Regions from separate parts of the Pseudomonas sp. Tul2A7 genome, predicted to be linked through region 2. Evidence: riboswitches for the same ligand, from Rfam matches in the RefSeq annotation. Region 2 holds a riboswitch; each other region holds the start of a gene.

Region 1 (10,553 bases), 180 kb from region 2:
ACAGACCTGTTGGGGTGCTTTCGGGTGCGTTTATACGGAGGCGTCATCGAGTTTTCAAAGGGCGTCTACATGGCGACGAACAGCTTGAATTACCGAGAAATTTGCTGCCGCGAAAACCGCTCAGCCTTCTCGCGCGCTCTCAGCTCTGAAGTGTTTACAGGTGACAGGCTGTGATCATTTGATCATGAGGGAAACTTGTGTTGATCAAGATTAAATTGAGTTTGTCTCATTAGTGATCGATGCCGACAATGGCCGCCATCAACAGGACATTGGAGTTGTTTGTTATGGCACTGGCCCATTCCCTTGGATTTCCGCGCATCGGTCGCGACCGCGAACTGAAGAAAGCGCAAGAGGCGTTCTGGAAAGGAGAACTGAACGAGGCAGGCCTGCGTGACGTCGGTCGCGAGCTGCGCAAGGCCCATTGGGACTTGCAGAAAAACGCCGGCATCGAACTGCTGCCGGTCGGCGATTTCGCCTGGTACGACCAGGTTCTGACCCACTCGCTGATGTTCGGTGTGATCCCGGAACGCTTCCGTCCACACGACGGCAAAGCCACTCTGCAGACCCTGTTCGCCATGGCCCGTGGCGTCAGCGACAGTTGTTGCGGCGGTGCGCACGCCCAAGAGATGACCAAGTGGTTCGACACCAACTACCACTACCTCGTCCCGGAATTCAGTGCGGATCAACAGTTCCAGCTGGGTTGGGAGCAGTTGTTCGAAGAAGTCGAAGAAGCGCGCGCACTGGGCCATAACGTCAAACCGGTGATCATCGGCCCGCTGACGTATCTGTGGCTGGGCAAGGCCAAAGGTGCCGAGTTCGACAAGCTGGAATTGCTTGATCGTTTGCTGCCGCTGTACGGCCAGATCTTCGCGCGTCTCGCTGCTCAAGGCGTCGAGTGGGTGCAGATCGACGAACCGATTCTGGTGCTCGACCTGCCGCAGGAATGGAAGAACGCTTTCGAGCGTGCCTATAACCAGATCCAGCGTGATCCGTTGAAGAAACTGTTGGCTACTTACTTCGGTGGCCTGGAAGAAAACCTCGGTCTGGCGGCGAACCTGCCGGTCGACGGTTTGCACATCGATCTGGTGCGCGCACCGGAACAGTACCCGACCATTCTCGATCGTCTGCCGGCCTACAAAGTGTTGTCCCTGGGCGTGGTCAATGGGCGTAACGTCTGGCGCTGCGATCTGGAAAACGCGCTGGCGACGTTGCAGCATGCCCATGAGCGTCTGGGTGAGCGCCTGTGGGTCGCGCCGTCCTGCTCGTTGCTGCACAGCCCGGTGGATCTGGCTCGTGAAGACAAACTGGATGCCGAGTTGAAAAGCTGGCTGGCTTTCGCTGTGCAGAAGTGCAAAGAAGTCGCGGTGCTGGCGCAAGCGGTCAATGAACCTGAAGCGCCGAAAGTGCTGCGCGCGCTGACCGAAAGCCGTTCGGTGCAGGCTGCCCGCGCGGCGTCGCCGCGCATTCACAAACCGGCCGTTCAGGCCCGTGTCGCCGCGATTACGGCCAAGGACAGCCAGCGTCAATCGCTGTTCGCCCAGCGTATTGCCAAGCAACGCGCCGGACTCGATCTGCCGCTGTTCCCGACCACGACAATCGGTTCGTTTCCGCAAACCGCGTCGATCCGTCTCGCTCGCCAGTCGTTCAAACAAGGCAAGCTGACCGAAGCCGAGTACACCGAAGCCATGCACAGCGAAATCCGCCACGCGGTGGAAATCCAGGAGCGTCTGGGCCTCGATGTGCTGGTGCACGGTGAAGCTGAGCGCAACGACATGGTCGAGTACTTCGCCGAGCAACTCGATGGCTACGTGTTCAGCCGTTTTGGCTGGGTGCAAAGCTACGGTTCGCGCTGCGTGAAACCGGCGGTGATCTTCGGCGACCTCAGCCGTCCGAAAGCCATGACCGTCGAGTGGATTCGCTACGCCCAAGGGCTGACCGATAAGGTCATGAAAGGCATGCTGACCGGCCCGGTGACCATGCTGATGTGGTCGTTCCCCCGTGAGGACGTGAGCCGTGAAGTGCAGGCGCGGCAACTGGCGCTGGCGATTCGCGACGAAGTGGTGGATCTGGAAGCCGCTGGCATCAAGATCGTGCAGATCGACGAAGCCGCGTTCCGTGAAGGTCTGCCGTTGCGCCAGGCGCAGTGGCAGCATTATCTGGACTGGGCGACGGAAGTATTCCGCTTGTGCGCCTCGGGTGTGAGCGACGAAACGCAGATCCACACGCACATGTGCTACAGCGAGTTCAATGATGTGATCGAGTCCATCGCGGCGATGGATGCCGACGTGATCACCATCGAAACCTCGCGTTCGGACATGGAGCTGCTGGATGCCTTCGAAGCCTTCGCCTATCCGAACGAAATTGGCCCGGGCGTCTACGACATCCACTCGCCACGCATCCCGGATGCTTCGGAAATGGCGAATCTGCTGCGCAAGGCGGCCAAGCGGATTCCGGCCGAGCGGCTGTGGGTCAACCCGGACTGCGGCTTGAAAACCCGTGGCTGGCCGGAGACCGAAGCGGCGCTGGTGCATATGGTCACCGCCGCACGGCAGCTGCGCAAAGAATTGGCGTAACGCTCTGGCTGCATGAAACACAAAACCTGTGGGAGCGAGCCTGCTCGCGAAAGCGTCTTGTCAGTCAACATCAATGTTGGATGATCTGCCGCCTTCGCGAGCAGGCTCGCTCCCACAGGGTTTTGCGTAAGTCAGGCGATTTTGGATGGCCTCGAGTGACCCGCAATTGTTAATGTGTCCAGCCGCATCCCAGGTGTTTGCCGCTACATGAGTGATCAACCCGTTATCCAGGCAGTGTCTGACGCAGACATTCCTGAAGTTCTCGATTTTGTCTTAAAGGCCCGTGCCGAGCTTTTCCCCAAGCTCAGCGCGACCGGTATGCCTGATGATCTGGCGCGGTTCACCGAGGTTTATTTGCGTGGGGCAGGGCGCTTTCTGATTGCTCGCCACGAAGGGCAGATTGTTGCCTCCATCGGCTATCTCCCTTACGACGGGCGCTTCCCGAACTTGCCCTATCCGAACCTTAAAGTGGTGGAAATCGTCCGTCTGTTTGTCCTGCCATCGCAGCGGCGTTCCGGGTTGGCCGGTGCGATTTATCGATCACTCAAAGACCTGGCACTCGCCGACGGAGTAGAGGTGATCTACCTGCACACCCATCCGTTTCTGCCGGGGGCCATCGAGTTCTGGCAGCGGCAGGGTTTCGAGATCATCGATGTCGACGCTGACCCGGTATGGCAGACAACACACATGCACAACGTCATGAGTGAAATCGAAGAATCTGCGCCCCATCAAACGGGTCCGTCAGGTAATGCGCCCTGACCCCGAAAGTGTCCTGTAACCGCTGCGGTGTCAGCACCTCCAGCGGCGCGCCCAACGCCACCAATCGCCCGCGCTCCAGCACCGCCAGACGATCGCATTTCAACGCCTGATTAAGATCATGCAGCGCGATCAGCGTGGTTACCGTCAGCGCCTGCACCACATTGAGAATGGTCAGTTGATGCTGAATATCGAGGTGGTTGGCCGGCTCGTCGAGCAACAGAATCTGCGGTCGCTGCGCCAAGGCCCGAGCGATGTGAACCCGCTGTTGCTCACCACCCGACAGGCTGCGCCACAGGCGTGTACGCAGGTGCATCGCATCAACGTCGGTGAGCGCCTGCTGGACAATGGCGTCGTCCGCTGCCGACCACGGTTGCAGCGCCGACAGCCAAGGTGTGCGCCCCAGCGCCACAGCGTCGAACACGCGAATGCCGTCATCGGTGTCGGCCTGTTGTTCAACGACCGCGAGTTTTTGCGCAATGCTGCGCCGGGCCATTTTGCTCAAGCGCTGACCTTCAAGCAGGACCTCGCCAGCGCTCGGTTCACGCAGCCCGGCCAGCAACTTCAACAGGGTGGATTTACCCGAGCCATTCGGCCCGACGATGCCCAGTGTCTCGCCGCGCTGAACCTCAAGGCTGACACCATTGAGCAACTCGGCGCCGCGCACCTTGAACGTCAACCTGGAACAACTCAGAACACTGTTCATCGTGCGGACCTGCGGCCAACCAGAATCAAGGCAAACACCGGCGCACCGACCAGCGCGGTAATCACCCCGACCGGAATCACCTGACCCTTGATCAGCGTGCGCGACAGCACGTCAGCAGCAATCAAAAACACCGCGCCGCCCAACGCACTGGCCGGCAGCAGTCGTGCATGCCCGGTGCCAAGCAACAGGCGCGCAGCGTGGGGAATCACCAGGCCGACAAAACCGATCGAACCGACAATCGACACCATCACCGCCGTCACCAGCGCCGCGCAGCCAATCAATAGAATCTGCACACGTCGCACCGGAATGCCGAGGGATGCCGCCGAATCCGCGCCAAAGGTAAACGCATCCAACGCCCGCCGATGCCACAGGCACACGACCAACCCCAACACGGCCACCGGCACCGCCAGCCACACCGACGGCCAGCGCACGCCACCGAGATTGCCCAACAGCCAGAACATGATCCCGCGTGCCTGCTCGGAGCTGGCCGAACGGGTAATCAGAAACGCCGTCAGCGCATTGAATAACTGCGAACCGGCGATCCCCGCAAGAATGATCTGCCCGGTGCCGCTGGCCGAACCGCTGACCCGCGCCAGTACAATCACCAGCACGAACGCCGTGACTGCGCCGGCGAAAGCTCCGACTGACAGCGAGATGAGCCCGGCGCCAACACCGAGCAACGCCACCATCACCGCACCGGTCGAAGCCCCGGCAGAAATCCCCAGCAGATACGGATCGGCCAAAGGGTTACGCAGCAGCGACTGCAAAATCACTCCGCACGTGGCCAACCCGGCACCGCACGCCGCCGCGACCAGTGCGCGGGTCAGGCGATAGTTCCAGACGATGCCTTCATCGATAGGGTCGAGCACATGCCCGGCGCCCCACAGCTTGTTGGCCAGCACTTGCACCACCACGCCCGGTTCAATCGAGGTTTCACCAATGGCCACGCCGGCAATCACTGCAATCAACAGTGTCGCCAGGGCCAGCAACGTACGGATCAGGCTGGCACTCATTGCGACAGGTCATAGCCGTTGATGGCTGTGGCCAGTTGCTCGATGCCGTCGAACATGCGCAGGCTCGCCTGCATGGCCATGGCGTCAAGAATGATGATGCGGTTGTGTTTCACCGCGTCCATGTTGCGTGTCACCGGGTCGCTGCGCAGAAAGGCGAGTTTCTTTTCATAGTCGTCAGCGGGGAAGCGTCGGCGATCCATACGCGCGATGACGAGGAAGGTCGGATTGGCTTTGGCGATGGTTTCCCAACCGACTGTTGGCCACTCTTCATCGGACTGCACGACGTTGCGCACGCCGAGGGTGTCGAGCATGAAATCGGGAATGCCTTTGTGCCCGGCCACGAATGGCTCGATATCCATTTCGGCGCTGGAGAACCACACCAGCGCGCTGGCGTCCTTCAGTTGTTTACCTTGGGCGGTGGCAACCGACTTGGCGAGGCTGGCCTTGAGTTGATCATTGAGTTGCTGACCACGCTCCTGAACATCGAAGATCTGCGCCAGTTGGCTCACGCTCTTGTAAATAGAATCGATGCGAAACGGTGCCAGCCGCGTGCCATCGGCGCCGACGAGGTTGTCCTTGGCCTCGCAATCGGAGGGCAGCAGGTAGGTCGGGATCTTCAGCTCATGAAACTGCTCACGGGTGCCGACCGCGCCTTGCGGGCCGACCATCCATTCCAGCTCCACGGCGACCAGTTCCGGGCGCTTGCCGATCACCGATTCGAAACTTGGCTCGTTGTCGGCCAGGCGCTGGATCTTGTCGTCCTGCGCTTTGTACTTCGTCAGCACATTGTTGAACCACAGTGACGTGCCGACGACTTTATCGCTCAGGCCCATGGCGTAGAGCATTTCCGTGCCGGCCTGGCCGATGGTCACGGTGCGCGTCGGTGCGTGCTGGAAGGTCAGGGTGCTGCCGCAGTTTTCGATCGTCAGCGGATAGAACGTCGGTGCCGCCTGCGCCATGGCGCCAAGGGTCAGGCCGGTGATGAGGGTGGCGATGCGGGGCAGCAGCATGGGGCAGTCTCCAAGGGAACCGTACGGGGAGCGAGGCGGGTACGGATCGGAAACACACCATCGAACGCGGTCAGGGAAACTGCGCAAGGCCGGTCATCAAAAGAAGAAGTACACGGCACGATGTCCTTCCCGGACACCCCGCCGGTTAGTAATCACTGTGCCGGCAGGTCTCCTGACTGATGCGTCATCGCCTGGCTCCGGCCTTCCCGGGGTTCACCCAGTGGCAGTCGTGGAGCAGGCTCGGCACCTACAGTTGCGGGGGCAGTTCCGATCAATGCTGTGCAAGCACCTCGGATTCCCTATTAGTCCCCTTCGGGAACCGACGGCGGCATGGTAGTCGATCGAGCCGCTGAAGGGGAGACGAATCTGCCGTGGCGAGGATCAGTGCTGGCTCATCAAACCGTGCAACACGCCTAAACGCAGGCCCGGTTCGGAGGGCAGCATTTGCGCAATGCCGAACACTTTGAACGCCGCCAGCATCAACACCAGACCGCCGGGTAGAATGCTCTGGCGGTGTGGTTGCAGGCCGGCAAGCTTGAGCTGTTGCACGTTGTTCACCTTCAACAGCAGCAGCGACAGGCGCAGCAGGCCACCGTAGGTGATGCCGTCCTGGCCGAAGTCGTTGAGGCGATTGGCCTTGAGCACTTTGGCCAGCATGCGTGCGGTGCCGGAAGAGCCGATGGTCTGCTGCCAGCCCTGCGCACGATAGCGCCGGGCAACCTTTTCAAACTGCAGGATGGCGAAGCGTTCGGCCTCCTGTAGCGCGCCGGCAGACACGTCACCGCCGCGAAAGAAGCGCGTGCTCAAGGTGCCGCTGCCGATGGCGATGCTTTCGGTGAGTAACGGTTGTGAGCCTTGGCCGAGGATCAGCTCGGTTGAGCCGCCGCCGATGTCGACCACCAGGCGCAGGTCTTCAGCGCTTGGCAAGGCGTGGGTCACGCCGGCATAGACCAGACGCGCTTCTTCATGGCCGCAAATGACGTCGATGGGAAAGCCCAGATGCCGCTCGGCACTGGCCAGAAACAGTTGCGCGTTGTTCGCCTCACGCACCGCACTGGTCGCCACCGCACGGACTCGGCCGGCCTCGAAGCCGCGCAGCTTCTTGCCGAACCGCGCCAATGCCTGCCAGCCGCGATCCAGTGCCAACGCATCCAGCGCACCACCGTCAAAACCTTCGGCAAGGCGCACCGGTTCACGCAGGGTTTTCACTTCCTGGATCTGCAAGCCCTTTCGACTGCGCACCGACTGGCCGATCATCAGGCGAAAGGCATTCGAGCCCAGGTCGATGGCGGCAAACAGCGAGGCGTCGTCTTTCATGGGAATCCTTGCAGAGCATCCGTCGCGAGGCTCAAGACGGTTTGCGAGGATTCTGCCGTGATCTTGATGACATCCTGATGACGGGGCAGGGGCGGTTCAGTGAATGTGTGGCTGTCATGACACTGTCATTATCCGGCGTCTATGCTGAGGCCAATACATCGCGTGTTCTTAAAGTTTTTGCTGCCAGTTTTGGCAGCTTTTTTTTGCCCGCGATTTGGCTGTTGATCGTTCCGACGCTCCGCGTAGGAATGCCTCTAGGGACGCTCCGCGTCCAGTGACGCGGAGCGTCACGGGCTGCCTTCCTACGCGGAGCGTGGGAACGATCAGCCTGTGTGTTTGCAATTTTGGTGGGGGCTTGGCTAATATACGATCCATATACACATCGTATCGGATTCATATATGGGCATCGTAAAGATTTCAGAGGACATGCACGAGAACCTGCGTATCTCCAGCAACGCCCTCAGCCGCTCGATCAACGCGCAGGCCGAGCACTGGATGCGTATCGGCATGCTCGCCGAACTGCACCCCAACCTCGACCACAGCGCCATTTGCCGCTTGCTGATCCGCGCCGAACAGAACGGCGGGCTGGATCTGCAACAACTGACTCAGGAAGCCGTCAGCGCATGAGAAACCAGATCAAGATCAACACCCCGGCCGACATCGCCCAATCACGCGCTGCCGGCAAACTCGCCGCTGAAGTACTGGCGATGCTGGTGCCGCACGTTAAGGCCGGCGTCACCACTGATCAGCTCGATCAACTGTGTAACGACTACATCGTCAACGTGCAGAAAGCCGTGCCGGCCAACGTCGGTTATCACGGCTTTCCGAAAACCGTCTGCGCTTCGGTCAACGATGTGGTCTGCCACGGCATTCCGTCGGGCACGCCGTTGAAGGATGGCGACATCGTCAACCTCGACATCGCGGTGATCAAGGACGGCTGGTTCGGTGATACCAGCCGCATGTACGTGGTCGGTGAGGCGACGCCTGAAGCGCAGCATCTGATCAAGACCACTTACGAGGCGATGTGCGCGGGTATTCGTGTGGTGAAACCGGGCGCAACGCTAGGCGATATCGGCCATGCGATCCAGACGCTGGCGGAGAAAGAAGGCTTCAGCGTAGTGCGCGAGTACTGCGGGCACGGGATCGGCAAGGTCTATCACGATGAGCCGCAGATTCTGCATTACGGCTTTCCCGATCAGGGGATGAAGCTTAAGGCCGGGATGATTTTTACTGTGGAGCCGATGCTTAATGCCGGTAAGCGTCATGTGAAAAACATGCCGGATGGCTGGACGGTGCTGACCAAGGATGGCTCGTTGTCGGCGCAATGGGAGCATATGGTGGCGGTGACGGACACCGGGTTTGAAATTCTCACGGCGTGGCCAGATGAGATTGAAGGCTACCGCGCTATTGTCTGATACCGCGTCGACTGGTTCCCTCACCCTAGCCCTCTCCCAGAGGGAGAGGGGACTGACCGGGTTGTTTTGGCGTTATACATCGACTTGAAAGTCCTGAGTCGAACTCAGGTCCTGAAAAGCCCCCGATCTGCTCCCTTTCCCCCTCGCCCCCCTTGGGGGAGAGGGCTGGGGTGAGGGGGTAGATCCCACAGACAACACGCTATCAGTGAGCGCCGGCAGCCTTGTTCAGATCGCTCTCGGTCCATTCGGTATACACGCAAGCATCAGCGGTAGCCCAGCGCACTTGCACTGGGTCCCCGGCCTTGAGCGGCATGCCGGCGGCGGACAAAGCCTTCACCGTCATCGAAGTGCCGCCCGAGGTGACCACACTGCACGTCTGGCTCTCACCGAGAAACAGCACTTCTACAACCTTCGCTGAAACCTCATTCCACCCCGAAGGCAACGGCTCACTGATCGCCTGCGCCACGCTCAACGCCAGTGCCTTTTCCGGCCGCACCATCAGCAGCACATCCTGATCCGTGTGCAACCCCGCCGTCAGCCGAATCGACAACGACTGCCCCTCAAAACTCGCTGCCGCATTACCCTGAGCCTTGAGTTTGAGGAAGTTCGAATTCCCCAAAAACGACGCCACAAACGCATTCGGCGGATTCTGATAAAGGTCATAACCGCTGCCCAATCCCACAATCTTGCCGTGACTGAAAATCGCGATGCGCTGCGACAAACGCATGGCTTCTTCCTGGTCGTGGGTTACGTAAACAATGGTGATGCCCAGACGACGATGCAATTGGCGCAATTCATCCTGCAGATCTTCACGCAGCTTTTTATCCAACGCACCGAGCGGTTCGTCCATCAACAGAATGCGCGGTTCATAAACCAGCGCCCGGGCGATGGCGACACGTTGCTGCTGGCCGCCAGACAGTTGCGAAGGGCGGCGATGGGCGAACTGCTCAAGCTGAACCAGTTTCAACATCGCATCGACACGCTTGTCGCGCTCAGCCGCCGCCAGTTTGCGAATCGCCAACGGAAAGGCGATGTTGTCGCGCACCGACAGATGCGGGAACAGCGAATAGCGCTGGAACACCATGCCGATGTCGCGTTTGTGCGGCGGCACATTCACCAGCGATTGACCGTTGACGAGGATCTCGCCGCTGCTTGGCGTTTCAAAGCCGGCGAGCATCGACAGCGTGGTGCTTTTGCCCGAGCCACTGGAGCCGAGGAAGGTCAGGAATTCACCGTCCTTGATGTCCAGCGAGATGTTGTCGACGGCAGCAAAATCGCCGTAGTGCTTGTTCAGGTTGCGCAGGCTGACCAGGGGTTTGTCATTCTGCTGGGAAGCGTCTTTGATCACGGCACTCATGTCGTACTCCTGGCGCTCAGGCGCTGATTTCGTTGCGCCGGCGCAGCGCGGCGGCGATGACCATGACCAAGACCGACAAGCCGATCAGCAGCGTCGAAGCGACGGCGATCACTGGCGTCAGGTCCTGGCGCAAGGTGGTCCACATTTTCACGGGAAGGGTTTGCAGGGTCGGGCTGGCCATCATCACGCTGAGCACCACCTCGTCCCACGAAACGAGGAAGGCGAAGAGGGCGCCGGCGACCATGCCCGGACGAATCGCCGGAAAGGTCACCTTGAACACCGCTTGCAGGCGTGAGGCACCGCAGATCACCGCCGCGTCTTCAATCGACTGATCGAACAGCTTCAGCGAGTTGATGATCGAGATGATGGTGAACGGCAGCGCGACGATCACATGGCTGACGACGAA
Region 2 (10,553 bases):
CTCACCAATCGCGCCATACAGGCTCGGATCACCGGAATGCACCCGCGCCACATCGTGGCCCTTGGCATGCGCGGTTTTGATCAGTTCGATGATCTGTTCCAGATGCAATTCAGCGCTGTTGACCACCGTTTCGGCTTGATGGCCGTCGAGCACTGCCGCCGGCACCAACGAGCCTGCGTAGATAATCACCGGGCAACTGCGGATCAGCCGCTGGCCTTTGACAGTGATCAATTCCGGGTCGCCGGGGCCGGCGCCGATGAAGTAGACGGTCATCGTTGAATCCTGAGTAAAAAAGGGCACGACCGCGTTGCAGATGAACAACGCTCATGATCAATGGCGGGGATTATCGGGATTTTACGCCGCGCCGGCCAATGCCAACGTTGCCTGAGCGTATTTTTGCCGGGAAATCAGCAGTTTTGCCGGAGCCTGAATCAACTGTTCGGCGAGGGCCAGCGCAGCGCTTTCGGCAACGCCATAGCAGCCGGTTCGTTCGTAGGCGATTTGCGAATGGTGGCTGAGTCGTTGCTGATAACTGGCCAGTTCCTCACTGCTGAAGTACAGCAAGGGCAAAGCCAACTGAGCGGCAAGTTCTTGCAGGCCTGGCTCGTCGCGCTTCAGGTCGATGCTGGCCAATGCCTTGACCGTTTGAAGTTCAATGCGATGTGCCTGTAGGGCTTGGTCGAGTAACGCGCGCAGCGTGCTGGCAGGGCAGCCGCGCTGGCAGCCCAGACCGACCACGAAGGTCGGCGCTGCGCGGTCATGGGTCATGCGTGGTATTGGCCAGCGCTTTTGCGGCGGAACAACCAGGCGCTGATCAGGCCCAGGGCCAGCCAGAACGCTACGTTGGTCAACTGCGAAGCGATTTTGAACTGGGCTTCCAATGCCTCGGGAGCGAGCATCGAATGCACTTGCGGCTGCGGTGCGCCGATCACGTGCGGTACGGCAAGAATCGCCACGCCGAGGATCTTCATCAGCCAGTGACGGCTGAACGCGATCAACGACAGCCCGACCGCAGTCGAAGCGGCCGTGCCGATCCACCACATCTGACGCGAGGCCAGATCCGCAGCGGCTGTGCCCGGCAACTCAGGCGGCAGGCCCAGGGTCGGCGCGAGGACGAAAGTGGCGTAACCGGCCAGGCCCCAGAGCAGGCCTTGCGAGGTTTTGGTCGGTGCGCGCAGGGTGTAGAGGCCGGCGAGCATCAGGGCGAAACCGACGGCTACGACCAGATTACCGCCAGTGGTCGAGACTACGCGCTGCCAGCCGTTTTCCGGCTCCCAGGCCTCGGCATCGTGGGTGTGCGCAGCGGCGCCGGCGGCGTGTTCGTGAACTTCAGCCACGGGTTCGGCTTTTTCGAAGGTCTCTGCCTGAAGAATCAGCGGCGAGACCCAGAAGCTTTGCAGCAGGGTGAGGAGCAGGGCGGCCAGCAGACCGGTGAAACCTGCGGTTTGCGCAATACGCTTGATCATGTCGGCAGGTCTCAGTGGCACGGGAACGCGGCGCTGTGGCGGGTATCGTGGGCGGCGTTGTGCACCGCTTCGATGTGCGAGAAACCGGCGAAGTAGACCAGGCTGGCGCCGAGGATCGACGCAAAGATCGCGGCGCTCAGGCGTTGACTCAGGGTGGCGGTGCTGGAAATTTTGTCCGTGTTGCTGCCGGTGCTGCTGATGATCGACATGGCGCTTCCCTCTGGAATGTCAGTGGGTGAATCGAGCGCATGAAAACCCCTGCGGGTCGGGCTCGCAGAGGTTCGAACAGCGCCCGCCCACCGCGGGTTTGTTATGTTCAGCGACGCACAAGGTGCGGGCTGTGTGTTGCGGGCCGGTCTCCGGGCTCACGAGGGGTTGGCGTCAGGCCGACCTGCAAGCGTCACCTTCCCATGCCTTGCTGACACAGTGGTTTTGACGCTTCGCTCGCTTACCGTTGCGGGGGCAGCACCGGACTGACATGGGCTTGAGTAAAGCACATGATTCACCGGTTTCCCGTTTCACCCTGTGAAGGGCACCCGTAACAAGTTGTGTAGGAGAGCATGGGTTGGGGATTTTAGTCAATTTTGTGGGTGTATATCCGTTGCTGCGGGTGTGGCTGATTACGGTTCCGCCCTTACGGCGGGTCACTTTTGGCAAACGCCCCAAAAGTAACCAAAAGGTCTTCGCCCTGACGTTCGGCCCGCTCGCTAAAGCTCGGGGTTCCTTCGCTCCGGGATCGATCCGGGCGCAGCGTCTCCGGTTTGCTTCGCTGCACCTCCTCTCGCTGTGTTTGGCTGCGCCAAACGGTCGCTGCGCTCCCACCCCCGGATCAATCCCTCCACTCAGCCTGCCGATGGGCTCCAAGATCAAAAGCAGGCGAGCTGCCACTCGGCCTATTGAGTGGTGAAGAGCGCGGGTGTTCGGCTGTTGATTTGCGTTGTTGCTGCCCCTCACCCCAGCCCTCTCCCGAGGGAGAGGGAGCCGATTTTTGGGCTTTTCAAAATGCGCGTTCGACGCGGTATCGCACGTCGGCGTACATCTCCCAAACCACTCGGTCAGTCCCCTCTCCCTCCGGGAGAGGGCTAGGGTGAGGGGCTCTTGATCTGGCTTTGGCTCTTGATCTGGCTTTTGATCTGGCTTTTTTGCCCCTTCGGCAGGCCGAGCGAAGGTGTTCATCCGGGGGTAGGCGCGCAGCGCCGTGCGGCGTAGCCGCATACATCGAGAGGAGGTGCAGCGAAGCAAACCGTAGGCGATGCCCCCGGATGGACACCGTAGCGAGGGAACACTGAGCCTCAGCGAAGTGCCGTACGCCGGGGCAAAGCCTTTTGGGTTACCTTTTCGGCGTTTGGAAAAGGTGACTCGCTGTAAGAGCGAAACCGTCAGCGGCCGCACCCGCAGCAACGGATATACCCCCAATCCAAACATTGACCCAAAACCACACCATGCGTAGCCTTGCGCCTTCGAGGTTCTTCGGCCCACGCCGAAGCTAAGAAGGGAACGCGGTCAATGCCGCGGCTGCCCCCGCAACTGTGAACGGTGATGTTCGCTGCCACGCCACTGCCAGCTCAATCGATGAGCCAGCGGGAAGGCGCAGCCAACGCCAGGCCCAGCGCCTGAACACCGTCAGCCAGGAGACCTGCCTCGTCACAGTTTCTCACTACAACCGGGCGGGGTGATCCGGTGGCGAACGCTTCCGGCGCGCACGCGCGTTGCCGGTTCTCGTCCCGTATGCCCGCCGCTTGCCAAAGGGCATACCGATGAAAACACTGGCCAAACTCCCCGTCACCATCGTCACCGGCTTCCTCGGCTCGGGCAAAACCACATTGCTGCGGCACATGCTCGACAACGCGCAGGGCCGGCGCATCGCGGTGATTGTCAACGAGTTCGGCGAGTTGGGCATCGACGGTGAAATCCTCAAGCAATGCACCATCGGCTGCACCGAAGAAGAAGCCACCGGCCGCGTTTACGAACTGGCCAACGGCTGCCTGTGCTGCACCGTTCAGGAAGAATTCTTCCCGGTGATGCGCGAACTGGTCGCCCGTCGCGGCGATCTCGACCACATCCTCATCGAAACCTCGGGCCTGGCCCTGCCAAAACCGCTGGTGCAAGCCTTCCAGTGGCCGGAAATCCGCAGCGCCTGCACCGTTGACGCAGTGATCACCGTGGTCGACAGCCCGGCCGTGGCCGCTGGCACCTTCGCCGCATTCCCGGATCAAGTCGATGCGCAGCGCAAACTCGACCCGAACCTCGATCACGAATCGCCGCTGCACGAACTGTTCGCCGACCAACTGGCCAGCGCCGACCTCGTCATCCTCAACAAGGCCGACCAGACCAGCCCGGAAGATCTCGCTCGCGTGCGCGCTGAAGTCGCCGAAGAGCTGCCACCGGCGGTGAAAATCATCGAAGCCAGCAACGGCCGTCTGCCGCTGGATGTGCTGATCGGCCTCGGCGCCGGTTCCGAAGAACACATCGACAGCCGTCACAGTCATCACGATCACCACCATGGTGAAGGCGATGACGATCACGATGACCACGATCACGACGCTTTCGATTCAATCTCCATCGAACTGCCGCAAGCCGACGAAAGCCTGCTGCTCGACGCGCTGACGCAACTGGTGGTCAAGCACGGCATCCTCCGTGTCAAAGGTTTCGCCGCCATTCCAAACAAGCCGATGCGCCTGTTGATCCAGGGCGTGGGCACGCGTTTCGACAAGCATTTCGACCGTCAGTGGGGCGCCGATGAAGCGCGCGTTACCCGTCTGGTATTGATCGGCCAGCAACTCGACGCCGCCCAACTCGAAGCGCAACTGCGCGCTGCGCTCAGCGTTTAAGCCATGCACCTGCTCAGGACACAGCCCGGCGGTTTCGTCTCGGATGACAACATTGCCGACCTTGGCCAAACCCCCGCCGAGCTGGTGATCCTGTGCAGCGGCGACTCCAGCCTGGCGCTGCTCGCCGAAGCGGCGCAGCAGTTGCCGGAAGATTACCCGAGCCTGCGTCTGGCCAATCCGATGCAGGTGCAGAATCACGCTTCGGTCGATCTGTACGTCGACGAAGTGCTGCGCCACGCCAAGGTGATCCTGATCTCGCTGCACGGCGGCATCGCCTATTGGCGTTACGGTGTCGAGCGTCTGATCGAGTTGTCCGAGCGTGGTGTGCAGGTGATTCTGGTACCGGGCGATGACCGTCCCGATCCGGAGCTCAGCGACTTGAGCACCGTCAACGCCGAGGATCGCGACCGGCTCTGGCAGTTCTTGCGTCAGGGCGGTCTTGGCAATGCGCTGGATTTCTTCCGCTGCCTGGCCAACCGTTGGCTCGCCCGTGATTACGCTTGGGACGAACCGCAAACCCTGCCGCGCACGGCGATTTACCATCCACAAAAAACCACCGCCGCATTGAGTGACTGGCAAGCCGAATGGCTGCCCGAGAACCCGGTCGCGGCGGTGTTGTTTTACCGCTCGCATTTGCAAGCGGCGAACACCGCGTTCATCGATGTTTTCTGCCAGCGCTTGCAGGCGGCAGGGCTGAATCCGCTGCCGATCGCCGTGGCCAGTCTGAAAGAGCCCGGCTGCCTGACGGTGGTCGAGGATTGGCTGGACGAAGTGGAGGCGGGGGTGATTCTTAACACCACCGGGTTCGCCCAGTCCAGCCCGGAAGCGCCGCACTTGCGGCCGTTTCGCCGCAATATTCCGGTGATTCAAGCGATTTGCGCGCAAGACAACGAGCCCGGTTGGCGCGACAGCGAGCAGGGCCTCGGCCCACGTGATCTGGCCATGCACATTGCCTTGCCGGAACTCGACGGGCGCATCATCAGCCGACCGATCAGCTTCAAGGATCTGGCCTGGCGCAGCGAGCGCAGTCAGTCCGATGTGGTCTGCTATCGCGCGCAACCCGAGCGCATGGATTTTGTCGCTGAACTGGCAAGGCGCTGGATCGATCTGGCGCGGGTGTCGAATGGCGAAAAACGCATCGCGTTGATTCTCGCCAACTACCCGACTCGCGATGGGCGCATTGGTAACGGCGTCGGTCTCGACACCCCGGCGGCGGCGCTGAACATCCTGCGGGCATTGCAAGCCGAGGGCTATCCGATCACGGCCGAACTGCCGTTCAGCGGCACCGAGTTGATCCAGCAATTGCTCGGTGGCGTCAGCAACGATCTCGACACGATTGATCTGCGCCCGTGCCAGCAAAGCCTGGCGATGGACGCTTACCTGACGATGTTCAACGCGCTGCCTGAGGCCAATCGCAGCGCCGTGATAGAACGCTGGGGTACGCCAGAAAACGATCCGATGTGCCGCGACGGGCGCATGATGATCGCCGGCATTCGCTTCGGCCTGACCTTCGTCGGCATCCAGCCTGCACGCGGTTATCTGGTCGATCCGAGTGCGGTCTATCACGACCCGGATCTGGTCCCGCCGCACGCTTATCTGGCGTTCTATTTCTGGTTGCGCAACACCTACGGCGCGCACGGCGTGATTCACGTCGGCAAGCACGGCAACCTCGAATGGCTGCCGGGCAAAGGCGTCGGGCTTTCGGAGAACTGCTGGCCGGATGCACTGCTCGGGCCGCTGCCGAATATCTACCCGTTTATCGTCAACGACCCGGGTGAGGGCGCGCAGGCCAAACGACGCACCCAAGCGGTAATCATCGACCACCTGATGCCACCGCTGACCCGTGCCGAAACCTACGGCCCGCTGCGCAATCTGGAGCTGCTGGCCGACGAGTATTACGAAGCGCAACTGCTCGATCCACGCCGCGCCCGTGAGTTGCAGCGCGACATTCTGCAACTGGTGCGCGAAACGCAGATCGACCGCGAACTGCAACTCGATGCCGCTCTGGACAGTGATTCCGATGCGGCGATCTGGTTGCCGCGTCTCGATACGTATTTGTGTGATTTGAAGGAATCGCAGATTCGCGACGGGCTGCACATTTTTGGCGAGTCGCCGACCGGTCGTTTGCGTATTGACACGTTGTTGGCGCTTCTGCGTATTCCACGAGGCGACGGCAAAGGCGCGCAATCAAGCCTATTGCGAGCACTCGCCAAAGCGTTCGAACTCGGTTTCGATCCACTCGACTGCGCGTTGGCCGACCCATGGACAGGCCCACGCCCGACAGAGCTGCAATCGCAAAGCGACGAAGTCTGGCGCACTGCCGGCGACACCCGCGAACGCCTCGAACTGTTCGCCACTGAACTGATTTTCCAGACGCTGCAATCCCCTTGTAGGAGTGAGCCTGCTCGCGATAGCGGAGTGTCATTCGATACAGATTTGCCTGATACACCGCCATCGCGAGCAGGCTCACTCCTACAAGGACCGCGTTGGGCTGAAGTCGGCGCAATCATCGAGAATCTGCGCGAAGTCGTCGCCCCACGCCTGGACGCTTGCGGCCCCGCCGAAATGCGCGGCCTGCTCGACGCCCTCAGTGGTCGCTTCGTCCCCGCCGGCCCGAGCGGCGCGCCCAGCCGTGGTCGCCTCGACGTGTTACCGACCGGCCGCAATTTCTACTCGGTCGACGTACGCAACCTGCCGACCACCACCGCGTGGCGCATCGGTTTCCAGTCAGCGACGTTGATTCTTGAGCGACACCTGCAAGACCACGGCGATCACCTGCGCCAGCTCGGTTTATCGGTCTGGGGCACCGCAACCATGCGCACCGGCGGTGACGACATCGCTCAGGCGATGGCGTTGATGGGCGTGCGGCCGGTGTGGGCCACTGGCAGTCAGCGTGTCGATGATTTCGAGATTCTGCCGCTGAGCCTGCTCGACCGCCCGCGCGTCGATGTCACGCTGCGAGTTTCCGGATTTTTCCGCGATGCGTTTGCCAATTTGATCCGCCTGTTCGACGCGGCGGTGCAAGCAGTGGCAGCGCTGGACGAGCCGGATGATCTCAATCCGCTGGCGGCGAAAGTTCGGGCCGAACGCGAGGCGTTGTTGCAGTCGGGTCTGGATGAGGACAGCGCGCGGCGCCAGGCCGGTTGGCGCATTTTCGGTGCCAAACCCGGCGCTTACGGCGCAGGTGTGCAAGGGGCGATCGATGGGCGTTTGTGGCAAAGCCGCGAAGACCTTGCCGAGGTCTATCTGAACTGGGGCGCCTACGCCTATGGCGGCTCCGATGAGGGCACTGCCGCGCGCGAACAGTTCGTCCAGCGCCTGAGTCAGGTGCAAGCGGTGCTGCAGAATCAGGACAATCGCGAGCACGACTTGCTTGATTCCAACGACTACTACCAATTCCAGGGCGGCATGCTTGCTGCTGTGGAAACCCTGCGTGGCGAGGCGGCGGCCAGTTATCACGGCGATCACAGCCAACCGGATCTGCCGAAGATTCGCACGCTGAAAGAAGAGCTGAACCGGGTGATCCGCTCGCGGGCGGCCAATCCAAAGTGGATCGACGGGGTCAAGCGCCACGGCTATAAAGGCGCGTTCGAAATGGCGGCGACGGTTGATAACCTGTTTGCGTTTGATGCCACCACGCAGTTGATTGATGACCACCAGTACGCTTTGTTGGCAGAGGCTTATTTGCTCGATCCGGCAACCCGGGAGTTTGTTCGTGAGCATAATCCGCACGCGCTACGGGATATGACCGAGCGGATGCTGGAGGCGCAGCAGCGGGGGATGTGGCAGGAGCCGGGGGCTTATAAAGAGGCGTTGGAGAATCTGCTGCTGGATATTGAGGAAGATATGTAGCGTCCTCAGGAAAGTCACCCCCTCACCCCAGCCCTCTCCCCCAAGGGGGCGAGGGGGAAAGGGAGCCGATTTGTGTGCTGCTCAGAATGGAAGTCAACTCGATAATTCAGGTCGGCGTACCTTGAAATAACGCCTCACCCCAGCCCTCTCCCCCGGGGGCGAGGGGGAAAGGGAGCCGATTTGTGTGCTGTTCAGAATGGAAGTCAACTCGATAATTCAGGTCGGCGTATCTCGAAACAACACCTCGGTCAGTTCCCTCTCCCTCTGGGAGAGGGCTAGGGTGAGGGCCATCCCAACTGACACACCACAACGCCAAGAACACCAATGACCACGACAGAGAAAACCCAAATGACCGACATCCCACATTTCCCGCTCTCCGCCGTGGTCGGCGCCGATGACCTGAAACTCGCCCTGTGCCTCACCGCCATCGACCCGAAAATCGGTGGCGTGCTGATCGAAGGCCCGCGCGGCATGGCCAAATCCACCCTGGCCCGTGGCCTGGCGGATCTGCTCGCCAGCGGCCAGTTCGTCACCTTGCCACTGGGCGCTACCGAAGAACGTCTGGTCGGCACCCTCGACCTCGACGCCGCCCTCAGCGAGGGCCGCGCGCAGTTTTCGCCAGGCGTACTGGCCAAGGCTGACGGCGGCGTGCTCTACGTCGATGAAGTCAACCTGCTGCCCGATCATTTGGTGGATCTGCTGCTCGACGTTGCCGCCAGCGGCACCAACCTGATCGAGCGTGACGGTATCTCCCATCGGCATTCGGCGAAGTTCGTGTTGATCGGCACCATGAACCCGGAAGAGGGCGAGTTGCGTCCGCAGTTGCTCGACCGCTTTGGCTTGAACGTCGCCCTCAGTGGTCACACCGCACCGACCGAGCGCGGGCAGATCATCCGTCGGCGTCTGGATTTCGACAGCGACCCGCAAGCGTTCTGCGCGCAGTGGGAAACCGAACAACAAAACCTGCGCGCGCGTTGCGAACACGCTCGCGGCGGCTTGGCCAATATTGCGCTGGACGATGCCGCACTCGCGCAGATCACTGAGCGTTGTTTCGCCGCCGGAGTCGATGGTTTGCGTGCCGACCTGGTCTGGTTGCGCGCGGCGCGTGCCCACGCGGCATGGCGCGGGGCTGAGGAGATTGGCGAAGAGGACATCGACGCCGTCGCCGAGTTTGCCCTGCGCCATCGTCGCCGTGAGCAAGCGCCGTCGAGTCCGCAACAACCGGCTCAGGCGCCGGCCGAGACTCAAGCCTCGTCGAGTGAAGGGCAGGGCCAGTGGGGCGATATGCCGGCGCCCGCGCTGGCCACCGGCGCTCGCCGCGAAGTGCCGAGCTGGCCAAAAAAGCCTTAGGCATTCGCCCCCGATCCGATGCGGGGGCGAATGCCAGACCCCGCGCCGGACGGCTGGACAACGGACGCCAGGGCAAGCGCCATACCGCGCGCAGCGGCACGGTGAACTGGCCGGGCACGTTGCTCAACGGGCGTCCTCGGACCCGTGAAGATCTGGTCTTTCAACTGCGCACGCGTTCGCCGCATGAACTGTGGCTGGTCATCGTCGATGCCTCAGCTTCGACGCGGCGTCATCATGCTTTGAGCGATGCCAAAGGTCTGCTCGCGCAACTGTTCGATGACGCCTATCGCCAGCGCGCGCGCCTCGCATTATTGACGGCCAGTGGTTCGGCGCCGAAATGGCAGGTGCAGGGATTGAAGGCATCGAGCGGCTTGCGCGTCTGGCTGGAGGCCTTGGGTGCCGGTGGCGGCACCCCGTTGCTGGCGGCGCTGGGGCAGGCAGAGCAATGGTTGGCGGTGCGGCGCAAGCGCTTTCCCGCTGAACAGCAACGCTTGCTGGTGGTGACCGATGGGCGTTTGAAACAGTGGTCGGGGTTACCGGCGCTAGCGTGTCCAGGGTTGTTGATCGATATCGAGCGCGGGCCGATCCGGTTGGGGCGGGCACGGGATCTGGCTTCAGCATTGAGTGCAGAGTATCGACATATCGATGAGCTGATTTCTCTCTGAGTTTTTTTGCGACTGGTCGGGCCTCATCGCGAGCAGGCTCACTCCTACAGGGGAACGCATTCCAAATGTAGGAGTGAGCCTGCTCGCGATTGCATCGACCCGGTCTAGAGCCGATCAGCCAGAAACCGCATCACTGCTCTATGCTGCACCCAGCCCCAATCACAAGGAGTGAGCGATGCGCGTACTGGTCAAAAATCCCGCGGACGATTTCCGCGTCAAAGCCTACGCCGGCACCAACGGCGTGCTGCTGGCCATGGATCTGGCCGAACCGCGGCGCAAGGGCCTGCTAGGGTTTTCCATCGAAAAGCAGCAGGGCAGCAAACCCTGGTTGTTCCTGTTCAACAGCCTGACCTTCCCGAACAAGGCTCAAACCTTCCCCCGGTTCCACG
Region 3 (10,553 bases), 1.0 Mb from region 2:
CGCAGCCAGACAAACACAACGACCGAAATCACCAACGCGACGAACGCGGCAAACCCGGCAATCAACACGCAAGCCAGCGCACTACCGCCGAGCACCCACCACCCCGCCTTGCGCGGCAAATGGTCCGCCAACGCCTGCCCCAACCCGCCCGCACGCACATACGGCGTCGTCAAAAACAACCCCAACAGCGCCGCCCGCCCCAGCAACGGCACGATGATCAACGCCAGCCCATGCCCCTGCTCGATCAGCGCCAGCAGCGCAGCAAACTTGAGCAACAACACCAACACCAGCGTCACCACCGCAATCGGCCCGCTGCGCGGATCCTTCATGATCGTCAGCGTACGCTCGCGATCACCAAAACCGCCGAGCCAGGCATCGGCGCTGTCAGCCAGACCATCCAGGTGAAGTGCGCCACTGAGCAACACCCACACCGTCAGCAACAACGCCGCATGCAGCAGCAACGGCGCGCCGCTCAAGGCGAGATTCAACGCCCACAGGATCACCCCGAACAGCAACCCCACCAACGGATAAAACAGCAGCGACCGCCCCAGTTGTTCCGGCTCAGGCATGCCCGGCAAACGAATCGGCAGGCTACTGAGAAATTGCAGGGCGATCCACAGCGGCAACATGTCAGTGACCTTCCTTGAGTGAACCATCCGCCTCGACCGTCAGCGCAAACAACGCGCCATGACCGACCTCGACATTGAGTAACTGCTCGCGCGGCAACCCTCGCGCCTGCGCCAGCAACAAGCGCATCACACCACCGTGACTGATCAGCAAAACCCGCTTACCGGCGTATGCGCTGTGCAGGCGAGCAACGGCTGCCAGCACACGCGAGGAAAACTCGCTGACCGGCTCACCCTGCGGCGGCGTAAAGGAATACGGATCAGCCCAGAACAGCCCCAAGGCCTCGGCATCCGTCTCCATCAACGCCGCTGCACTCCGCCCTTCCCATGCGCCGAAATGCAGCTCTTGCAGATCCTTGTCCAATTGCACTGGCAGATCCAACTGCTCACCCAGTTCGGCGGCAAAGCGAGCGCAACGCTGCAACGGCGAACTGACGATCCGATCCCACGGCCCGCTCTCGACCACGGCCGCACGCATCTGCGCCCAACCCTTTTCAGTCAGCGCATCATCGAGGCTGCCGCGCAAACCACCGCCGAGTTCAGTCTCACCATGGCGCAGCAGATCCAGATGCAATGTCATGCCGGACGATCCGCTACCGCCGCTTCAGCGAACGTCGCCATCTGCCCGTGCAGATCACAGGCCAGACGCAACAATGGCACCGCCAGCGCCGCGCCACTGCCCTCGCCCAGACGCAGACCAAGCTCCAGCAACGGCTCGGCCTGCAGGGTTTCCAGCACATGACGATGGCCCGGCTCCGCGCCACGATGACCGAACAGCAACCACTCGCGGCACTCAGGATTCAAACGCACCGCGACCAACGCAGCGACCGTGCAGATAAAGCCGTCAACCAGCACCGCCACACCTTCTTGAGCCGCCGCCAGATACGCGCCAACCAACGCGGCGATTTCAAAACCACCGAGATTGAACAGCGTCTGCAACGCATCGCCACGCTGTGCAGCATGCAACGCCAATGCACGCTCGATCACTTGTGCTTTATGGCTGACGCCTTCGGCATTCAGCCCGGTGCCGGGGCCGGTCAGATGCGCCACCGGGCAATCGAGCAAGGCACAGGCCAATGCGCTCGCCGCCGTGGTGTTGCCAATGCCCATTTCGCCGCCGATGAACAACTGCGCGCCCGCCGCTTTCGCCCGCAACAGACTGTCGCGACCGGCCTGCAACGCGAGTTCGCCCTGAGCCTGAGTCATCGCTGCACCCAGCACGAAGTTCGCTGTACCCGCGCCAATGTTCAAATGACGCACACCCGGCAGGTCCAGCGCGGGATTCACCGTACCCAGATCGACCACTTCCAGCTGCGCGCCAAGCTGACGCGCCAGCACGCTGATTGCCGCACCGCCGCTGACGAAATTGAGCAGCATCTGCCCGGTGACTTCCTGCGGGAATGCCGAAACCCCTTCAGCGACCACGCCATGATCACCTGCAAAAATCGCGATCCAGACCTGTTCCAAAGTCGGTTTGACCTGGCCTTGCAGGCCGGCCAGTTGCACCGCGACCGATTCCAGACGCCCGAGGGAACCGGCGGGTTTGGTCAGTTGCTGTTGCCGCGCCGCCGCTTGTTCAACGACGTTGAGGTCGACCGGTTTGCACGGATTCAGCCACCAGGTTTGAGTCATAACGCAGGTCCTTTCAGAGTCAGGGGCAGGCCGGCGACGGTCAGGACAACACGCTGACAACGCTCGGCCAGAGCTTGATGCAGCCAACCGGCTTCATCGACGTAGCGGCGAGTCAATTCGCCCAGCGGCACGACACCCATTCCGGTCTCGTTGCTGACAAAAATTATTTCACCCGGCAAGGATGCCAGGCAGTTCAGCAAGGCTTCGCGCTCGGCGGCGAGACGTTCGGCGTCGTCGAGCATCAGCAGATTGGTCAGCCACAGGGTCAGGCAATCGACCAGCAAGCAACGCTCGGCGCTGGCGCTTTCGCGCAGGACACGGGCCAGTTCCAGAGGTTCTTCGATGAGTGCCCAGTCGGCGGGACGGCGGGCGCGGTGATGGGCGACGCGATCGCTCATCTCGCCATCGAGGGGTTGGCTGGTGGCGATGTAAGTCACGGCCAGACCGCTATCGCTGGCGAGCTTTTCGGCCAGACGACTTTTGCCGGAGCGGGCGCCGCCGAGGATCAGTTGGAGCATGGTTTTATCCAGGAAAATTCAAGTGAGGCAACCGCCGCTTTCGCGAGCAGGCTCGCTCCCACAGGGTTATGAGTTGTACTCAAAATGTATGGCTAACCGCATTCACTGTGGGAGCGAGCCTGCTCGCGAAGAGGCCAGCACAGGCAACTCAAATCCCACAGAGCCGGCGCAACAGCTCGGTATCCAGATGCTTCTCCACCAGATCCGCCAACCGCTCGATATCGCGCTCGCGCAAGCCGTGATAATCCACCGCCTGCACATCGCTCAACCCGGCCCAGCGCAGCAACGCCGCACTCGCCGCCGGCGATTCAAACAGGCCATGCAGATAAGTGCCGAACACTTGTCCATCGGCACTCTGCGCACCGTCGCAACGGCCGTCATCCAGATGCACCGCAGCATTTTCCAACGCCGGTCCGCTGGTCACGCCGGCATGAATTTCATAGCCGCTGACTTCGGCATCTTCCAGCGCCAGCCGTCCACGCACATTGCGCAACTGCTTCTCGGCCTCAAGTGTGGTTTCGAACGCCAGCATGCCCAAACCGGCACTCGTGCCCGGCGCACCTTCAAGTCCGAGCGGGTCATGCACCTGCTCGCCGAGCATCTGCAGACCGCCGCAGATCCCCAGCACTTTGCCGCCGTAACGCAAGTGCCGAGAGATTGCCGTATCCCAGCCATTGGCACGCAGATAGGCCAGATCACTGCGCACGCTTTTCGAGCCCGGCAGGATGATCAAGTCAGCCGCAGGAATCGCCTGCCCTGGGCCAACGAATTGCAGATCGACCTGCGGATGCAGACGCAGCGGATCGAAATCGGTGTGGTTGCTGATGCGCGGCAGCACCGGCACCACCACTTTCAAGACTTGTTCGGCCTTGTCGGTCTGGCGCTGATCGATGCCGTCCTCGGCCTCCAGATGCAGATCCATCACATAGGGCAACACGCCCACCACTGGTTTGCCGGTGCGCTGTTCCAGCCAGTCGAGGCCCGGTTGCAGCAAGGCGATGTCGCCGCGAAAGCGGTTGATGATGAAGCCCTTGACCCGCGCCTGTTCGCTCGGCGAGAGCAACTCCAGGGTGCCGACCAGATGGGCGAAAACCCCGCCGCGATTGATGTCGGCAATCAGCAGCACCGGGCAATCCACCGCCTCGGCAAAGCCCATGTTGGCGATGTCGCCGGCGCGCAGATTGATCTCGGCCGGCGAGCCTGCGCCTTCGACCATCACCAGCGGATAGGCAGCGCTGAGTCGCTCGTGAGAAGCCAAAACAGCTTTCATCGCGATGGCTTTGTAGTCGTGATACGCCACGGCATTCATCGAAGTCACGGCGCGACCATGGATGATCACTTGCGCGCCGGTGTCGCTGTTCGGCTTGAGCAGTACCGGGTTCATATCGGTGTGCGGTTCAAGAAACGCCGCTTGCGCCTGCACCGCTTGCGCGCGGCCGATTTCACCGCCGTCGGCAGTCACCGCGCTGTTGAGCGCCATGTTCTGCGGTTTGAACGGTACGACCGCCACGCCCTGACGAGTCGCCCAGCGGCACAGCGCCGTCACCAGTGTGCTTTTACCGGCGTCGGAAGTGGTGCCTTGCACCATCAGGGTGGTCATGGGTGGTCCTTGGCGAAAGCGCTTAAAGCCTGTTCGAGACGCGCCTCTTCAGCGGCATCGGCAGGCAGGCCAAAACGCAGACTGCTGTTGTGGGTGAAGAGGCGCAGGAGGATGCCGCGACGGGCCATGAATTCGTGCAGCACCTCAGCGTGTTCGGTGATCAGCCACTGGAACAGCGCGCAACCACCTTGGGGTTTGAAGCCGTAGCGCTCCAGCAACGCTGCCAGCCGCTCGCTGGCTTCATCGCTGCGAATCCGTTGGCGTGTGTGGTTTTCAGTATCTTGCAGACAGGCCTGACCGAGCACCCGCGTCGGCCCGCTGACCGCCCAAGGTCCGACCTGTTCGGCGAGCAGTTTGAGCAACTTGCGCTCGGCCAGCACAAAACCCAGACGCACGCCGGCGAGGCCGAAAAACTTGCCGAACGAACGCAACACGATCAGCCCGACTTGATGCGCATGCGGCGCCAGGCTCAGTTGCGGCGTGTTGTCCATGAAAGCTTCATCGACCACCAGCCAGCCGCCACGCCGGGCAAGCCGCGCGTGCCAGTCGAGCAATCGTGCCGGGGTCAGACTCAGACCAGTCGGGTTGTTCGGGTTGACCACCACCAGCACGTCGAGGCTGTCGAGAAAGAATTCGACTTCCTGCTCCAGCACTTCGCGCACGATGTAACCGCTGCGGCGCCAGGCTTCGGCATGTTCGGCATAACACGGTGACAACACGCCGACTTTGCCGGCGCGGCGCAAACGCGGCAGCAACTGGATAGCCATCTGCGAACCGGCCACCGGCAGCACTTGCGCGGCACCGTAGTAATCGCACGCGGCTTGCTCCAGTCCGTCGTCGGTTTCCGGCAAACGCGCCCAGGCGCGCAGCGGAATTTCCGGGATCGGGAACGGCCACGGCGCGAGGCCGCTGGACAGGTCGAGCCAGTCCGCCTCGGCAATGCCGTAATCGTGTGCCGCCTTGCGCAGCCGGCCACCGTGCTCAAGCATAGAATTCAGCCCCCACGCAGAGAATCAGCAGCCATAACCATACCCCGCGCTGGACCAATTGCCAGCCACGGTCGATGGAATCTGCGTCAGCCGCTGCGCCCTCGCCAAGCTGCGGACGGTCGTGAAGTTCACCGTGGTAAATCGCCGGCCCACCCAATTCCACGCCCAGCGCACCGGCGCCGGCCGCCATCACGGGACCTGCGTTGGGGCTGTCCCACTTCGGCGCCTGTGTGCGCCAGCACTTCAACGCGAGTCGGGTTTTGCCCAGCAGCGCGTAGGTCAATGCCACCAGACGCGCAGGAATATAGTTAAGCACGTCGTCGATTTTCGCCGCCGCCCAACCGAAACGTTCGAAGCGTTCGTTGCGATAGCCCCACATCGCATCCAGCGTATTACTCAAGCGATAAAGAACCACGCCCGGCGCACCCGCCACAACAAACCAGAACAGCGCGGCAAACACCGCATCGCTGCCGTTTTCCAGCACCGACTCAGTGGCAGCACGAGCGACGGCAGTGCTGTCGAGCTCATCGGTCTGGCGACTGACCAGATAGCCAACACGCTTGCGTGCCTCATCGAGATCATCCGCACGCAAAGCCGCAGCCACCGGCGCAACATGCTCACCGAGGCTGCGCATGCCGAGGGCGCAATACAGCGCGAGAATCTCGACGACCCACCCCACGTACGGCGCCCAGGAAAACGCTGTGGCGAGCAAGGTCAGCGGCAGCACCGCGATCACCCACGCGGTGACGCCATGGCTGCGCCAGCCACGCCCACCGGCGTTGAAACGTTGCTCGATGCGCCCGGCAAAATTGCCGAACGCCACCAGCGGATGCCAGCGTTTCGGTTCACCGAGCAGCGCATCCAGCGCCACTGCGGCGACACTCAACAACGCCACACTCATTGACTCACTCCCCAGTAATTCTCAAACAGCAACTCATTCAGCGGACGCGCCTGCGCCCACCCTTCGAGTACCAGCATCGGCGCCGGATAGAATTCCTTGACCGGACCCAAACATAAAACGGCCAGAGGCTTGGCGCCTTCGGGCAACTTCAGCAAATCGGCGAGCGCCTGCGGCTCGAACAACGAAACCCAACCCATGCCGAGGCCTTCGGCGCGCGAGGCCAGCCACAAATTCTGGATCGCACAAGACAACGACGCCATGTCCATTTCCGGCAGCGTGCGGCGACCGAAGATGTGTTTTTCGCGATCATCCATCAGCGCCGCGACCAGCACTTCGGCGCAGTCGTTGATGCCTTCGACCTTGAGTTTCATGAACTCGTCACTGCGCTCGCCGAGGGCTTCTGCGGTGCGCACGCGCTCTTCTTCCACGAGGTTCTGGATCTGCCCGCGCAGGCTGCGGTCGCTGATGCGAATGAAGCGCCAGGGCTGCATCAGGCCGACACTCGGGGCCTGGTGGGCGGCTTCCAGTAGTCGGCGCAGCAGCTCCGGCTCGACCGTGCCGCCAGTGAAGTGGCGCATGTCGCGGCGTTCGGCGATGGCTCGATAAACTGCTTCGCGCTCGGCTTCGGAGAATGCGTTGTCGGTCATGGCCCTTTCGCGAGCAGGCTCGCTCCCACAGGGGATTGCATTGCTTCAGTCACCACTGTTTCAACTGTGGGAGCGAGCCTGCTCGCGAAGGCGGCTTCGGAGTCAGGCGCAAACAGTGCAGCGACAGCCGCAGGATTCGACGGAAAATAGAAGTGCACATAAGAGGCCGTCATCCGCCCCTCACGATAAACCGCCTCGGCACCGCGCCCACCATTCGGGCTCAAGCCACGCGCAATCGGCGTCAGTTCGGTGGTGGTCAGGGAATGATGATACGTGTGCCCACGCAGCGAGCCTTCCGGCAGATCCACCGCTTGCAACGCCAACGCCGCCAGACGCTTCTGCATCACCGCGTCGCCTTTGAGCAGCCCAACCAATTCGGCGCGAGCACCTTCAACGTCAGTCAGCGAATCGAGCAAATACAGCATCCCGCCACACTCAGCGAGCAACGGTTTACCCGCTGCATGATGCGCGCGAATCGCCTCCAACATCGCGGTGTTCTGCGACAACGCAACGTGGTGCAATTCCGGATAACCACCGGGCAGATACAGACTGTCAGCGCCAGGCAATTGCGTGTCACGGATCGGCGAGAAGAAACTCAACTCGGCGCCCATCGCCCGCAACAGATCGAGACTCGCGCCGTAGGTGAAGGCAAACGCTTCATCGCGGGCAACGGCGATTCGCACGTTTTTCAGCAACGGTTCGACGGCGATCACATCAGGCGCGGCGAATTCCACGGCCGGTGGCAGCGCTACCTCGCAACTGCTGGCCAATGCATCGGCGGCGGCATCGAGACGCACATCGAGATCATTCAGTTCGCTGGCCTGGACCAGGCCGAGATGGCGACTCGGCAGTTCGATACCGGTCTCGCGGGACAATGCGCCGCACCAACGCAGGCCTTCAGTGAGGCTACCTTCGAGCAACTGCGCATGGCGCAACGTGCCGACACGGTTGGCCAACACACCGGCAAACGGCAGATCCGGCTGATACTTCGCCAGGCCCAGCGCCAACGCACCAAAGGTCTGCGCCATCGCCGTCCCATCAATCACGCCGAGCACCGGCACGCCGAAGTGCCGCGCCAGATCGGCGCTGGAAGGCGTGCCGTCGAACAGGCCCATCACGCCTTCAATCAGAATCAGATCCGCCTCCGCGGCGGCTTCCCACAACAGCCGACGACTTTCCTGCTCGCCGACCATCCACATGTCCAGTTGATACACCGGCGCACCGCTGGCGCGCTCGAGAATCATCGGATCGAGAAAATCCGGGCCGCATTTGAACACACGCACCTCGCGCCCCTGATTGCGATGCAAACGGGCGAGCGCGGCGGTGACGGTGGTCTTGCCCTGACCGGAGGCCGGCGCGGCGATGAGCACCGCCGGGCAGTGACGTGGTTGATTCAAAGTTCGACGCCTTTCTGCGCTTTGATACCGGCCTGGAAGGCGTGTTTGAGCATGCCCATTTCGGTGACCGTGTCGCCCATTTCGATCATTTCCGGCTTGGCCGCACGACCAGTGACGATCACGTGCTGCATCGGCGGACGCGCCTGCAGATCGCTAAGCACCTGATCAAGATCGAGGTAGCCGTGTTTGAGGGCGATGTTGAGTTCGTCGAGCACCACCAGACCGATCGATGGATCACGCAGCAATTCGCGAGAGACAGCCCACGCGGCTTCGGCGGCGGCGATGTCGCGCTGACGGTCCTGGGTTTCCCAGGTGAAGCCTTCGCCCATCACGTGGAAGCGGACTTGCTCGGGAAAGCGGCGGAAGAACAACTCTTCGCCGGTGCTGTTGCGGCCCTTGATGAACTGCACCACGCCGCACTGCATGCCGTGGCCCATGGCGCGGGCGAGCATGCCGAAGGCCGAACTGCTTTTGCCTTTGCCGTTGCCGGTCAGCACCAGTACCAGGCCGCACTCGTCAGGCGAGTTGGCGATGCGTTCGTCGATCACGGCTTTTTTGCGCTGCATACGCGCCAGATGGCGTTCGTCGCGCTCGGGGGAATCAGTCATGGGGGAGCTCTCCGTTGAGGCTGGATAACGGCGGGCAGGCACAGGAATAGACGGCAAAAAGCCTGGCATCGCCCACCGTGATGCCGCTGGATGGATCAGGCCGGTCTCCGGGCTCATGAGCGGCGTTGGCCTGACTGCGCGCCTTCCCGCTTCTGTCGAGGCAGTGGCTCAAGGCGCAGTTTTCACTCATTTACCGTTGCGGGGGCAGCGCCGGGATCGTGGTGGTTCTTCGCTTGAAGACAACCCTCACCGGCTTCCCTGTTTCACTCTGTCGACAGCGGTCACAGAGCACCTGAAACAAGCCGCGAAGGTTAGAGGGTTGGGGGTGGAGCGTCAATTAAAGAGGCGGCCATCGGGCGAATAACTGCCGCTGATCAATTATCTGCCGCCAATCTTGTGCCACACTGATACAAATGATATCAAAGAGCCATGCCTTTCCCGAAAAGCCCACTACAACAATAAAGGATGATGACGATGCAAGGCATGATCATCAGCAACCCGCGCCTGGAATTCCTGCGCCCGGTGCTTGAACGCTGGTTTGACTGTATCGACCGCTACAATGCCGTGCGCGGCGACAGCGACACCCCTTACTGGCATGACGAGAAAGCCAATCTCGGACTGCTCTCGGCAGCGGCGTGGATGGCCGAGCTGGTCACTTTGAATGACACTGCCACGCGCAAACAGAATGAAGAAGGCGAGCGCAATGCCCGCGCCGATCTGTTTCTCGCCGGCGCCGAAGACCGCGCCTTTATCCAGGCCACCCAGCGCTGGCCAAAGGTTACCAACCTCAATCTGACTCAAGCCCTGCTCGACATCACCAACGACGCCAAACGCATCAGCTATGCCAGCGACTTCAAGCTTGGCTGCCTGTTTGTCGCGCCGCAAAAAGCCCAGCACAGCGCCAGCCCCGAAGAGCTGCAGGACATGGTCGACGATCTGCAAAAGGAACACACCTGCGCGGTCGCCTGGTATTTCCCTTACGCCTATCGCAAATTGCGCAGCGAAGCCGGCAACTATCACCCGGGCATCGCCGTGCTGTTCAAGGAAGCCCGCGGCTGAGCAGTTGAACCATCGGGCTTGCGCCCTCCTCTATGATTAGGAATGCATTCATAGGGAAGATCAGCAATGCGCAAGCCCCAGCTCGTTTTTGTCATCGCCTTCGCCGGAGGTCTCGCCGCCTGCGGTGAAACCTCCAGCCTGCAAGTCTCCGACGGTACCGGCCCGTCGCCGAAGCTGCCCGAACCGAACAAGACCCTGATCCCGACGGTGAACATCGCCCCGGCGATCGGCTGGCCCCAGGGCGCTAAACCGACGGCAGCGACTGGCACGCAAGTCGCTGCATTCGCCGAAGGCCTCGACCATCCGCGCTGGCTTTACGTGCTGCCCAACGGCGATGTGCTGGTGGCAGAAACCAACGCCCCGCCAAAGCCTGATGACAGCAGTGGCATTCGTGGCTGGGTCATGAAGAAGGTCATGGGCAAGGCCGGCGCTGGCGTGCCAAGCCCGAATCGCATCACTTTGCTGCGCGACGCTGATCACGATGGCGTGGCCGAGACACGCACGGTGTTTCTGCAAAACCTCAACTCGCCGTTCGGCATGACCTTGGTCGGCAATGATCTTTACGTCGCCGATACC

The links. Region 2 has a riboswitch for cobalamin ahead of ACOYXJ_RS25745 (CbtB domain-containing protein). Riboswitches for the same ligand answer to the same signal wherever they lie in the genome.
Region 1: another riboswitch for cobalamin. It lies ahead of ACOYXJ_RS26495 (ABC transporter substrate-binding protein); the one in region 2 lies ahead of ACOYXJ_RS25745 (CbtB domain-containing protein).
Region 3: another riboswitch for cobalamin. It lies ahead of cobO (cob(I)yrinic acid a,c-diamide adenosyltransferase); the one in region 2 lies ahead of ACOYXJ_RS25745 (CbtB domain-containing protein).

The regions. Positions count from the first base shown of each region.
Region 1 is NZ_CP186499.1:5,956,505-5,967,057, reverse strand. It holds gene metE (5-methyltetrahydropteroyltriglutamate--homocysteine S-methyltransferase) at 285-2,573, shown strand; gene ACOYXJ_RS26510 (GNAT family N-acetyltransferase) at 2,781-3,332, shown strand; gene ACOYXJ_RS26505 (ABC transporter ATP-binding protein) at 3,271-4,035, opposite strand; gene ACOYXJ_RS26500 (FecCD family ABC transporter permease) at 4,032-5,036, opposite strand; gene ACOYXJ_RS26495 (ABC transporter substrate-binding protein) at 5,045-6,058, opposite strand; cobalamin riboswitch at 6,204-6,397, opposite strand; gene ACOYXJ_RS26490 (Ppx/GppA phosphatase family protein) at 6,440-7,375, opposite strand; gene ACOYXJ_RS26485 (ParD-like family protein) at 7,775-8,002, shown strand; gene map (type I methionyl aminopeptidase) at 7,999-8,790, shown strand; gene ACOYXJ_RS26475 (ABC transporter ATP-binding protein) at 8,993-10,147, opposite strand; gene ACOYXJ_RS26470 (ABC transporter permease) at 10,164-10,553, opposite strand, start outside.
Region 2 is NZ_CP186499.1:5,776,853-5,787,405, reverse strand. It holds gene cobM (precorrin-4 C(11)-methyltransferase) at 1-273, opposite strand, end outside; gene ACOYXJ_RS25755 (cobalamin biosynthesis protein) at 355-768, opposite strand; gene ACOYXJ_RS25750 (CbtA family protein) at 765-1,466, opposite strand; gene ACOYXJ_RS25745 (CbtB domain-containing protein) at 1,478-1,675, opposite strand; cobalamin riboswitch at 1,800-2,021, opposite strand; cobalamin riboswitch at 2,913-3,124, shown strand; gene cobW (cobalamin biosynthesis protein CobW) at 3,224-4,297, shown strand; gene cobN (cobaltochelatase subunit CobN) at 4,301-8,149, shown strand; gene ACOYXJ_RS25730 (ATP-binding protein) at 8,498-9,499, shown strand; gene ACOYXJ_RS25725 (vWA domain-containing protein) at 9,424-10,164, shown strand; gene ACOYXJ_RS25720 (phospholipase D-like domain-containing protein) at 10,340-10,553, shown strand, end outside.
Region 3 is NZ_CP186499.1:161,003-171,555, forward strand. It holds gene ACOYXJ_RS00810 (adenosylcobinamide-GDP ribazoletransferase) at 1-629, opposite strand, end outside; gene cobC (alpha-ribazole phosphatase family protein) at 631-1,206, opposite strand; gene cobT (nicotinate-nucleotide--dimethylbenzimidazole phosphoribosyltransferase) at 1,203-2,258, opposite strand; gene cobU (bifunctional adenosylcobinamide kinase/adenosylcobinamide-phosphate guanylyltransferase) at 2,255-2,776, opposite strand; gene ACOYXJ_RS00830 (cobyric acid synthase) at 2,925-4,376, opposite strand; gene cobD (threonine-phosphate decarboxylase CobD) at 4,373-5,365, opposite strand; gene cbiB (adenosylcobinamide-phosphate synthase CbiB) at 5,358-6,266, opposite strand; gene bluB (5,6-dimethylbenzimidazole synthase) at 6,263-6,913, opposite strand; gene ACOYXJ_RS00850 (cobyrinate a,c-diamide synthase) at 6,910-8,310, opposite strand; gene cobO (cob(I)yrinic acid a,c-diamide adenosyltransferase) at 8,307-8,918, opposite strand; cobalamin riboswitch at 9,000-9,229, opposite strand; gene ACOYXJ_RS00860 (hypothetical protein) at 9,393-9,977, shown strand; gene ACOYXJ_RS00865 (PQQ-dependent sugar dehydrogenase) at 10,044-10,553, shown strand, end outside.